One region of the Micromonospora sp. WMMD961 genome, then DNA from elsewhere that is predicted to be linked to it. Evidence: riboswitches for the same ligand, from Rfam matches in the RefSeq annotation. Region 1 holds a riboswitch; the other holds the start of a gene.

Region 1 (5,788 bases):
CCGGTGAGACGCTACTGCCGGCGGTCCCGGCCGCCGGCAGCAACGCCAATGCCCCACCCGGCCGAGCGCGAAACAGGTTCACGACACCTGCCGTTCATCTCGGGGACGCATTCGGCCCCGGCGGCCGGGCGAGGCACCGGCGACGGGCCCAGGACCGGCGCCGGCCTCAGGACCCGCGCCGGATCCGACCCGCGTACCGAGCTTCCAGCTCCGTGTTGTGCGCGTCGCCATCCGGGATGTTCGCCGACAGGTAGACCGGCGGTCGATCCCCCGTCGCCAGCAACCGCGCCACCACCTCCACGGTGACCTGCTGGGCCAGCAGGGCGGCGGTGATCGAGGAAACCGCACCGACCGCGCCACCGCCCGGCAGCGGGAGTGTCGCGTCACCGTACGGCGCACCGTTGTCGAGCACCACGTCGGCGAGGTCGCCCAGCTTACGGCCGGACGGATGGCGGGAGGTCATCCGGCCGGAGTGCTGCACCGAGGTGATCGCCACCAGCCCGTGGCCGCGTTCCTTGACCAGTGTGGCGAACTCCACCATCGCGCCGTTGACCCCGGAGTTCGAGGCGAGCACGAAGACGTCGGTGGGCCGCACCGGGGCCAACTCGTAGAGGCGGTGCGCCACACCCGGGTCCCGTTCCAGCATCGGACCGAGCCGGTCGGCCGGTTCGCCACCGAGCAGCACCAGGTCGCGCAGCGCGATCCGGTTGGTCGGCACCAGGCCACCCGCCCGTCCGGCGATCTCCATGGCCAGGGCCTCCGAGTGCCCCGTGCCGAACGCGTGCACCACCCCGTCGGCGCGTACGGCCTCGGCGACCAGGTCCGCGGCCCGGCCCACCGCCTCCCGCTGACTGGCGGCCACCCGCCCGATCGTCTCGGTCACCACGGCCAGGTAGTCCTCGGCACTCACCGTCATGCGTCCTCCGTCGTCCGGTTGCGGGCCAACCAGTCAACCGCGCCCCCCGCCGAGCATGTCGACCAGGGTGCGCCCGGCCAGCGCCGGTTCGGCGGCCGGCCCGGGCACGCCGACCAGGCGCCGGCCGTCCGGCCCGGTGCCGTCCAGCGCCACTCAGGCCGTTCCGCCGGCTCGGGCCAGGATCGCCTCGGCGAGCGCACCCGGTGCCGCGTCCGGAATCCAGTGACTGACGCCGGCCAACTGCACGAAGCGGAAGTCCCCGGTGACGTTCGCCGCGCACGCCTCGGCGGCGGTCCGGCCGATCGCGACGTCCCGGTCACTCCACACGTACGTGGTGGGCACCGCCACCGGGCCGACGGCGGCCAGGTCGGCGCGGGACATCGCCCGGTACCAGTTCAGCGCGGCGGTGAGCGCCCCCGGCTCACGCATCGGGTCGGCGTAGCGGTCCACCCGGGACCGGTCGCCGACCCCGCCGAGCAGTTTCCGCAGCGCGGTGGCGTGCCAGGCCAGCAGCACCTTCTCCGCCTTGTCCGGCTTACGGAACAACGCGATGTACGACGACCGGGCCTTCTGCTGACTGTCGTTGGCCAGCGCGTACGCCATGGCCGCCGGATGCGGCACGGAGACCGCGGTCAGGGTGCGGACCCGCTCGGCGTGCCGGGCGGCGACCGCCCAGGCCACGACCGCGCCCCAGTCGTGCCCGACCAGGTGGACGGCGTCCAGGTCGAGGGCGTCGAGCACGGCCACCACGTCGGCGACCAGCTCGGGAATCCGGTAGTCGGCCACCGCCGTGGGCCGCGCCCCCGGCGAGTAACCGCGCTGGTCCAGCGCGTACGTGCGCAGCCCGGCCGCGTGCAGCGCCGGCACGACGTCGTCCCACTCACCGCTGTGCTGCGGAAAACCGTGCAGCAGCAGAACGGGTACGCCGTCCGGCGGACCACCGACGGTTACCTCGAACGTGAAGCCTCGCGCGTCGATCCGCATGATCGGAAGCCTACCCAGCCGACGCCGGACCGACCGTCCGCCGCAGGTCAGCGGAGCCCTGCTGGGTCGGCGGCCCCGGTCGGTGTTAGCGTCAGCGAGACAACTTCACATCCGACAGGGGAGCGCACAGCGCTGAGAGTGCGGGCACGCCCGCAGACCCTCGAACCTGATCTGGGTAATGCCAGCGCAGGGAGTTCGGTCGACCTCCAGCCGCGCCGCAGTCCGGTGCCACCGGGCGCGGCGTGCGTCTTCTCCTGGTTCTCTCTTCGTGAACTGGGAGCACAGCATGGACAACACCACCAACCGTTGGCGGACCATCGACATCGTGGTCGCCTCGGTGATCGCTGTCGCCTTCGGCGTCATCTTCTGGGCGTGGGGCCTGGTGTGGAGCGCCACCGAGGGCGCGTTCGCCTTCTTCCCGCCGGCGCAGGCGCTGCTCTACGGCGTCTGGCTGATGCCGGCCGTGCTCGGCGGTCTGGTCATCCGCAAGCCCGGCGCCGCGCTCTACTGCGAGACGGTCGCCGCCGTGCTCTCCGCGCTGCTGGGCAGCCAGTGGGCCGGCACGGTGATCCCGCAGGGCATCGTGCAGGGCGTCGGCGCGGAGCTGGCGTTCGCCGCCTTCCGGTACCGGTCGTTCCGGCTGCCGACCGCGCTGCTGGCCGGCGCGCTGACCGGTCTCAGCGCCGCGCTGTTCGACTTCTTCGTCTGGAACGTCGAGACCGAGCTGACCGGCTACCGAATCCCGTACGCGTTGATCACCATCGTCAGCGCCACCGTGGTCGCCGGTGCCGGCGGCTGGCTGCTGACCAAGGCCCTGGCCAACACCGGTGTCCTGGACCGCTTCCCGGCGGGCCGGGACCGCGCCCTGATCTGACCCCGCAATGGTGTTGATCAAGAGGTTTGCGTCAGGAGACCAGCCTCCGTCGACGCAAACTTCTTGATCAACAAGGCGGGCTGGGTGGGAGGGGGTGGGTTGGTGGGCGGGGTACTGCTGCGGGGGTTCGGGTGGCGGCACGCCGGACGGCGAGCCTGGGCTCTGCGCGGGGTTGACCTGCGGGTGGAGGCCGGGGAGCGGGTTCTGCTGCTCGGGCCGTCGGGAGCCGGTAAGAGCACCCTGCTCAGCGCACTCGCCGGGCTGCTGCCGGAGGACTCCGGCGAGCAGGAGGGCACCGTCGAGATCGACGGGCTCGACCCGCGCAAGGGTCGGGAGCGGGTCGGCATCGTCTTCCAGGACCCGGAAACCCAACTGGTGATGGCCCGCTGCGGCGACGACGTCGCGTTCGGGCTGGAGAACCGGGGAGTGCCGGACGACGAGATCTGGCCCCGGGTGGACGAGGCGCTGCACCGGGTCGGCTTCCCATACCCCCGCGGCCGCCACACCGCCGCGCTCTCCGGCGGGGAGCAGCAACGCCTCGCCCTGGCCGGCGCGCTGGCCCTGCGCCCGGCGCTGTTGCTGCTCGACGAGCCGACCGCCAACCTCGACCCGGCCGGCGCGAGTCTGGTCCGGCAGGCCGTGACCCGCGCGCTGGACGCCGACACCACGCTGATCCTGGTCGAGCACCGGGTCGCCGAGGCGCTGCCGCTGGTCGACCGGGTGGTCGTCCTGGAGCCGGGTGGCGGCGTCCGCGCGGACGGCACGCCGGAGGCGGTCTTCGCCGCGCACGGCGCCGCCCTGGCCGCCGAAGGCGTGTGGGTGCCGGGTCACCCCATCGCGCCCCGCCCGGCCGCCGCCGGCCCCGGGGAGCTGTTGCTCACCGCCGACCGGCTCGGCCTGCCGCCCCGGCTGGCCTCCACCGACCTGGGGGTACGCGCCGGCGAGGCACTCGCCGTCCGCGGCCCCAACGGTGCCGGCAAGTCCACGCTGGCGCTGCTGCTCGGCGGGCTGCTCCGACCGGGCACCGGGCGGGTCACGGCGTCCGCCGAGTTGGCCGGCGCGGACCACCGCACTCCCCCGCACCGCTGGCGTGCTACCGCCCTGGCCCGGCGGATCGGGTCGGTCTTCCAGGACCCGGAGCACCAGTTCGTCACCAGCACGGTCTTCGACGAGCTGGCGCTCGGCCCGCGCCGGACCGGTCAACCCGAGGCATCCGTCAAGGAGACCGTGGCCGGGCTGCTGGAACGGCTGCGGCTGGCCCGACTCGCCGCCGCCAACCCGTACACCCTCTCGGGTGGTGAGGCGCGGCGGCTGAGTGTGGCGACGGCCCTGGCCACCGCGCCACGCCTGCTGATCTGCGACGAACCCACCTTCGGCCAGGACCGGCGGACCTGGCGGGAGCTGGTCGACCTCTTCGCCGACCTGCGCGACGCCGGGCACGGCGTGGTAGCGGTCACCCACGACGCGGACTTCGTCGCCGCGCTCGCCGACCGCACCGTCACCCTGCACCCGGCCCCGGACGGCGACCGATGATCAGCATCGAGCCGATCGCCGCGCCCGACGCGCCGTTGGCCCGCCGCAACCCGGTGGCGAAGGTCGCCGCCGCACTGGTCTTCTCGTTCACCCTGCTGGCGACCCTGGACCCGGTGGCCCCGGCGATCGCCATCGCCGTCGAGTTGGCCGTGCTGCCGTTCTTCGGCATCCGCTACCGGGTGCTGGCCCGGCGGGCCTGGCCGTTGCTGCTCAGTGCCGCCGGCATCCTGGTCACCCTGGTGCTGTTCGCCGCCGACCGGTCCGGCCGGGTCCTGCTGGACGCGGGCCCGGTGCTGGTGAGCACCGGTGTGCTGCTCACCGCGCTCGGCCTGGTGCTGCGGGTGTTCGCGGTGGCGCTGCCCGGTGTGATCGTCTTCGCGACCACCGACCCCACCGACCTGGCCGACGCGCTGATCCAGAATGCGAAGGCGCCGGCCCGATTCGCCATCGGGGCGTTGGCCGCGTTCCGGCTGGTGCCGCTGCTCGGTCAGGAGTGGCAGATGATCAGCATGGCCCGGCGGGCGCGCGGCGTCGACGCCGGTCGCAACCCGGTGGTGAAGTTGCGCCTGTTCGCCTCCACCGCGTTCGCGCTGCTGGTGGGGGCGATCCGTCGAGGCACCCGGCTGGCGGTCGCAATGGACGCGCGCGGCTTCGACGCCGGCACACCACGGACCGTCGCCCGCCGGCAGCACTTCGTCCTCGCCGACGGGCTGCTCATCGTCGCGGCGGTCGCGTTGGCGGGTGCCGCCCTGACGGCGAGCGTGCTGCTCGGCACCTTCCGCCCGCTGATCGGCTGATCCCGGACCCGCACTGCCCATGCGCCTGCGGCGAAGCATCGTCGGAGTCGCATGTTCGCATGTCCGCCGTATCAGGGACACTCGGCGTTCCCCTGGCCGGACGAGATTGTTTCGCGGACAAATCTCATGATCCGACTGGAGCAGTCAATGGGCCACGGCCACGCGTATCACCACGATCACGACGTCGTCGGGGGCGGGGGTCTGCCACCGGCGCTCGACCAGTCCGTCCCGGACACCGAGCTGGCACCCGCCGACCTCAGCCGGCGCGGCTTCCTCCGCAACGCCGGTCTGCTCGGTGCCGGCGCCGCCACCACCGTGCTCGCCGCAGGAACGCCCGCGTTCGCGACCGGCAAGGACCACGACCACGACCACGGCCCGGGTGGCGACCACGGCAGCACCGGCGAGTTCCAGTGGCTGGCCGGCGACCACCACATCCACACCCAGTACAGCTCCGACGCCATGTACCGGGTCATCGACCAGGCCCAGCACGCCAAGGCGTACGGCCTGGACTGGATGGTCGTCACCGACCACGGCAGCGTCGCCCACGCCAAGATCGGCGTGGACAAGGTGAACCCGGACATCGTCGCCGCCCGCGCCCAGCTCAAGGACCTGCTGATCTACCAGGGCCTGGAGTGGAACATCCCGGCCGCCGAGCACGCCACCGTCTTCGTCCACCCGGGACGC
Region 2 (5,788 bases), 720 kb from region 1:
CTCCTTGTCGAGGCTGTTGCCGTTGAAGTCATCCGAACGCGCCCCGAAGCAGGACGTGTCCGGAGCGTCCACCCGCACCGGCACCGTGGCGTACGCCTTGGCGCCCTTGCTGTCGGTCACCGTGAGGGTGGCCGTGAAGGTGCCCGCCGTGGTGTAGGTGTGACTGGCGTCCAGTGTGGTCGCCGTGCCTCCGTCACCGAAGTCCCAGGCGTACGTCAACGGGGTGTCGCCCTCGGCGTCGGTGGCCGTGCCGTCGAAGGCGACGGTGACCGGTGCGGTGCCGGTGGCCGGGGTGGCCGTGGCGCTGACCACCGGCGGCGCGTTCTCGGTGACACCGCGACCGACGAAGTCCATCCAGTTGACGTTGAACAGCGAACCGGAGCCGCCGTTCGGGTCCCGGGCCAGGAAGAACAGCGAGCCGCTCGCGGCACCGGTGACCGGCGCGCTCACGTCCGTGTACGTCTGCCACCCGCCGGTTGCCGGCACGGTGGCCGTGGCGACCACCGGTCCGTCGACCGCACCCGCGCGGACCTCGATCCGACCACCTGCGGCGGCCGAAGCTGCCCGGAAGCGGATCTCGGTGATGTTGGTCAGGTCCGCCGGAGCGACCGACCACCAGTCGCCGTCCTCGATGAACGCGATGCTCTGACCGCCGCCCGCGGTGTCGGTGGCGGCTTCCCGCTGCACGCCGGCGTCGCCGCCGCCGGTGCTCACCGGGGCGCGCCCGGTGGCGGTGAAGTACTCGGCCTGCTTCTGCTTGGGCTGGAGGACCTCGATCTGCCGGCCGGTCAGGGCACCGGAGCCGCCGGCACCACCCTCGTCGGTGTAGGTGGCCTCGAAGACCGCGAAGACGTTCGCCTCGGCGCCGTGCCCGGAGGCGAGCGACGTCTGGACGGTGCCGGTGCAGCCGGTGTGCTGCTCCAGCGGGTGGGCGTGCTCGTCGTGACCGAGCAGCACCTGCAGCTGCACCTTGTCACAGTCGATCTGCCCGTCCTCCGGGTCGGTCACCTTGATCGAGTAGCGGACCTGGTCGCCCCAGTCGAAGAAGCCGCCGTCCGGTGGGAACTCGATGGTGACCGTCGGCGCGGTGTTGCCCACGGTCACCGGCACGTTGGCCACCGCGGTCCGGCCCTTGGGGTTGGTGACGGTGAGCTGGGCGGTGTAGTTGCCGGCCGTGGCGTAGGTGTGCGTCGGGTTGGCCTCGGTCGAGGTCTGCCCGTCGCCGAACGTCCAGGCGTAGGTGAGCGCCCCACCGTCCGGGTCCCGGGAGCCGGCGCTGGAGAACGTGACGGTCAACGGCGCCGGACCCGAGGTCGGGTTGGCGGACGCCGCCGCGATCGGTGCACGGTCACCGGCGGTGTAGTCGATCCGGTAGACGCCGGAGTTGTCGTTGTTGCCACCGAAGCCGCTGCCCCACTCGATCAGGTACAGCGCGCCGTCCGGACCGAACTCGAAGTCCATCGGCCGGATCATGCTCATGCCGGTGAGCAACTGGTTGATGTCCACCAACGACTTGCCGTCGGCGGTCACCTGCATGGTGTACATCTTGTTCTGGTTCCACTCGCCGAGCAGCGCCTTGCCGTCGTAGTACGCCGGCCACTTGCGGGTGGAGTTGAGGTCGGCATCGTAGCGGTAGACCGGGCCGCCCATCGGGGCACCACCGCCGCCGATCTCCGGGTAGCGCGCGTCACCGGCGTACCCGTAGTCGACGGTCGCCGGAACCACCGGCGGGAGGTTGGTCAGGCCGGTGTTGTTGGGCGAGTCGTTCACCGGTGCGGCGCAGTCGAACTTCGGGCCGCTCGGGCCGGACGGGAACGTGTAGTCGTTGTACGCCTCGTTCGTGCCCGTGCAGTACGGCCAGCCGTAGTTGCCCGGGGTGACGATGTTCCACTCGACCAGACCACGGGGGCCCCGGTTCGGGTTGTCCGAGTTGGCGTCCGGCCCGTAGTCCGCCACGTACAGCGTGTTGGTCTTCGGGTCGGTGCCGATGCGGAACGGGTTGCGGAAGCCCATCGCGTAGATCTCGGGACGGGTCTTCTCGGTGCCGGCCGGGAAGAGGTTGCCCGACGGGACCGTGTACGTCCCGTCGTCCTCCGGGTGGATCCGGATCACCTTGCCGCGCAGGTCGTTGGTGTTGGCGGAGGTGCGCTGCGCGTCGTAGTCCTGGCGGCCCGCCCGCTCATCGAGCGGCGAGTACGAGTTCGACTCGAACGGGTTGGTGTTGTCACCGGTGGCCAGGTAGAGGTTGCCGTCGCTGTCGAAGGCCATGCTGCCGCCGGCGTGGCAGCAGGTGTTGCGCTGGGTGTCGACCCGTAGCACCTGCTTCTCGCTGGCCAGGTCGATGGTGTCGCCCGTCACCGTGAAGCGGGACAGCAGGTTGCGGGTGACCCCGTCGTTCGGGGCGTAGTACAGGTACACCCAGTTGTTGGTGGCGAAGTCCGGGTCGAGCCGGATGCCGATCAGACCGTCCTCGTTGCCGGTGAAGACGTCCAGGTCGACGGCGGTGACGGTGTTGCCGGTGTCCGGCTTCACGATCTGCACGCGGCCGTCGCGCTCGATGTAGAAGACCCGCCCGTCGGGGGCGACGTCCAACTCCATCGGGTTGCTGGTGTTGCTGTCCAGCGTGACCTTCTCGAAGTTGGCGGTCTTCGAGGCGCCGCAGTCGGCGTTCTCGACGCCGGCCGCGGTGCGGATGCCGCCGAGCAGGTGGGAGAGGAACTCGGGCTCGGCGTACGACTCCCGGGTATGCCCGCCGCCGGTGTACCAGGAGCGGCCACCGTCGAAGTCCTGACACCAGGCGATCGGGTGGTCCGCACCCATCGCGCCGGCACCGGCGGTGTAGCTCTTCTCGTCCAGGCTGGCCAGCACGTGCACGTCCGGCCGCGGGTTGGTCTGGAAGTTGTACCACTCGTCGAACCGGGACCAGCGGTCCGGCAGCCCGGCGGTGGACGGGTGCGCGTGGTCCTCCACCTTCACGGTGGCCTGCTGGTTCTGCGGGTGGTTGGCGAAGTACGCGCCGACCAGGTCGCCGTACCAGGCCCAGCTGTACTCGGTGTCCGACGCGGCGTGGATGCCGACGTAGCCGCCGCCGGCCTGGACGTAGCGCTCGAACGCCGCCTGCTGCTCGGCGTTGAGCACGTCACCGGTGGTGGAGAGCCAGATCACCGCCTTGTACTTCGCCAGGTTGGCGTCGTTGAATGCGGCGCCGTCCTCGGAGTTGTCCACGGTGAATCCGTTTTCGGCGCCGAGTTGCTGGATGGCGGCGATGCCGGTCGGGATGGAGTCGTGCCGGAAGCCGGCGGTCTTGGAGAAGATCAGGACGGAGAAGGGATCGGCTGCGGCCTTTGGCGCCTTGGGCACCACCTGGCTGACCGGGGCTGCGGCTTGCGCATCCCGTGGGGGGACCTGGGCGGCAGCCTGGGCGGGCGCGCCGAACAGGGTGGTCGAGGCCATGGCCAGGGAGATCAGGGTTGCGGTGATGGGTACGCGGGCACGACGAGAACGGGACACGCCGCCTCCTGTGTCGTAGTGACAGAGAGCTCGCGGGAGTCGGCTCGCCGAACGCCCTCCCTCATGGAGCCGGTGGTGACGCCGTGCCAGGGTGCCCCACCGACATTTTGTCGAATCGCTGAACAAATTAATTCGGCTGGCTCGATGTCGGGCAAGATGCCGGCGGGTAACGGTTCTGCAACGGCGGGCGACATTCCGAACAGGACCGTATGAAGTGCCCCATCGATCTTCCTCATCCCGGCCCGCCCGGCCACCGCCGAGCCCGCCTTGGCAGGCCGGCGGATCTGTCGTACGGTGACACGCAAGTAACCCACGGGAGCCCGGTGTACCGGGCTGAGAGGGGGGCTGACAGCCCCCGACCGTCGAACCTGATCCGGGTAATGCCGGCGCAGGGAGGAGCGTTGCCGTGCCGTCCATAGGGCGACTGCATCTGATCACCGACACCCGACCCGGGTGCGACCCGCTCACCGTGGTCCGGGCCGCCCTCACGGCGGCCCGCGCCGACCTGGTGGTGCAGGTCCGCGTCGAGGATTCCGCCACCGACCGCGAGGCGTACGACCTGGCCCGACGGGTCCTGGCGCTCTGCGCGTCGTACGAGGCGACCTGCCTGGTCAACGACCGGCTGCACGTGGCGCTGGCGGTCGGTGCCGACGGCGGGCACGTCGGTGCCGAGGACCTGCCGGTCGCCGCCGCCCGCCGGGTGCTCGGCCCCGCCGCGGTGCTGGGAGCCACCGCCCGCGCACCGGAGGCGGCGACGTCGGCGGTCGCGGCCGGAGCCAGCTACCTGGGCGTCGGGCCGTGCCACACCACCAGCACCAAGTCCGGCCTACCCGACCCCATCGGGCCGGCCGGGGTACGCGCCGTCGTCGACGCCGTCGACGTGCCGGTCATCGCGATCGGCGGAGTGACCGCCGCGCGGGTGCCGGCGCTGCGGGACGCCGGGGCGTACGGGGTGGCGGTGGTCGGTGCCCTCTCCGCCGCCGCCGATCCAGCGCGGGCGACGGCCGAGTTGCTCCGGGCACTGACGTGTTAGCAGGGGGCCCTTCCTCTACGAAAGCCGTTAACAAGGGGCCCTTCCTTGCGGATGTGGCGGTGGTGGGGGCAGGGCCGATCGGGTTGTCCATCGCCTGGCGCTGCGCCGCCCGGGGGCTGCGGGTGGTGGTGCACGATCCGGCACCCGGATCGGGGGCCGCGGCGGTTGCCGCCGGCATGCTCTCACCGGTCGCCGAGGCGTACTTCGGTGAGCGGCAGCTGACCGAGTTGCTCCTCGCGTCCGCCGCCCGTTGGCCGGCGTTCGCGACCGAGCTGACCGAGGTGACCGGAGTCGAGATCGGCTACCGGACCGAGGGCACCCTGATGGTCGGCCTGACCGGCGACGACCTGGCCGAGGCGCGCCGGTTGTGGGCGTACCAACAGGGGTTGGGTCTGCCCGTGACGCCGCTGCGCCCCAGCGAGCTGCGCGACCGCGAACCGGCGCTCGCCCCCCGGGTGCGCGGCGGCGCGCTCGCGCCCACCGACCACCAGGTAGACCCCCGACTGCTGGTGCCGGCGCTGCGCGCGGCCGCGCAGCGGGCCGGCGCGGTGCTCGTGCCGCAACCGGTCCGGCGCCTGTCCGATGTGGATGCCGAGGTCACCGTGGTCGCCGCCGGCTGTGGCGCTGCAGCGCTCACCGGCCTGCCGGTGCGGCCGGTGAAGGGCCAGATCCTCCGGCTCCGCGCGCCCGACGGCGTCGCGCCGGGCTTCCGACACGTGATCCGGGGGTACGCCGACGGCGAGCCCGTCTACCTGGTGCCCCGTGCCGACGGCGAGGTCGTGCTCGGCGCGACGGTCGAGGAACGGGCGGACACCACTGTCACCGCCGGTGCCGTGCAGCGCCTGCTCCGCGCCGGAATCGACCTGCTGCCCGAGCTGGCCGAGTACGACCTGGTCGAGGCGGTCGCCGGGCTGCGCCCGGGCACACCGGACAACGCGCCGATCCTCGGGCCGCTGCCCGGCCGGCCGGACGTCCTGGTCGCCACCGGGCACCACCGGCACGGCATCGTGCTCACCCCGATCACCGCCGACCTGATCGCCGACCTGGTGCTCGGCGGGGTTCCCGATCCGCTGCTCGCGCCGTTGCGGGCCGACCGGTTCGACAGCGCGGGCTCGGACGGAGCTGAACCGACAATGGAGGGGGACCGGTGGAGTTGACGGTGAACGGGGCCGGGCGCGTCGTGCCCGGTGGCACGTCGGTGGCCGACCTGGTACGCGACATCGTGCCCGAACAGCGTGGGGTGGC

Evidence for each region. Region 1 has a riboswitch for thiamine pyrophosphate ahead of O7614_RS26240 (ECF transporter S component). Riboswitches for the same ligand answer to the same signal wherever they lie in the genome.
Region 2: it holds a riboswitch for thiamine pyrophosphate, as region 1 does, so the genes downstream of both, thiE (thiamine phosphate synthase) here and O7614_RS26240 (ECF transporter S component) in region 1, are expected to answer to the same signal.

The regions. Positions count from the first base shown of each region.
Region 1 covers NZ_JARUBJ010000002.1:5,810,024-5,815,811, forward strand. The annotation lists gene O7614_RS26230 (SIS domain-containing protein) at 167-916, opposite strand; gene O7614_RS26235 (alpha/beta fold hydrolase) at 1,070-1,900, opposite strand; TPP riboswitch at 2,007-2,111, shown strand; gene O7614_RS26240 (ECF transporter S component) at 2,187-2,774, shown strand; gene O7614_RS26245 (ABC transporter ATP-binding protein) at 2,877-4,307, shown strand; gene O7614_RS26250 (energy-coupling factor transporter transmembrane component T) at 4,304-5,104, shown strand; gene O7614_RS26255 (PHP domain-containing protein) at 5,231-5,788, shown strand, end outside.
Region 2 covers NZ_JARUBJ010000002.1:6,529,543-6,535,330, reverse strand. The annotation lists gene O7614_RS29795 (ThuA domain-containing protein) at 1-3,510, opposite strand, end outside; TPP riboswitch at 3,813-3,922, shown strand; gene thiE (thiamine phosphate synthase) at 3,917-4,543, shown strand; gene thiO (glycine oxidase ThiO) at 4,537-5,700, shown strand; gene thiS (sulfur carrier protein ThiS) at 5,691-5,788, shown strand, end outside.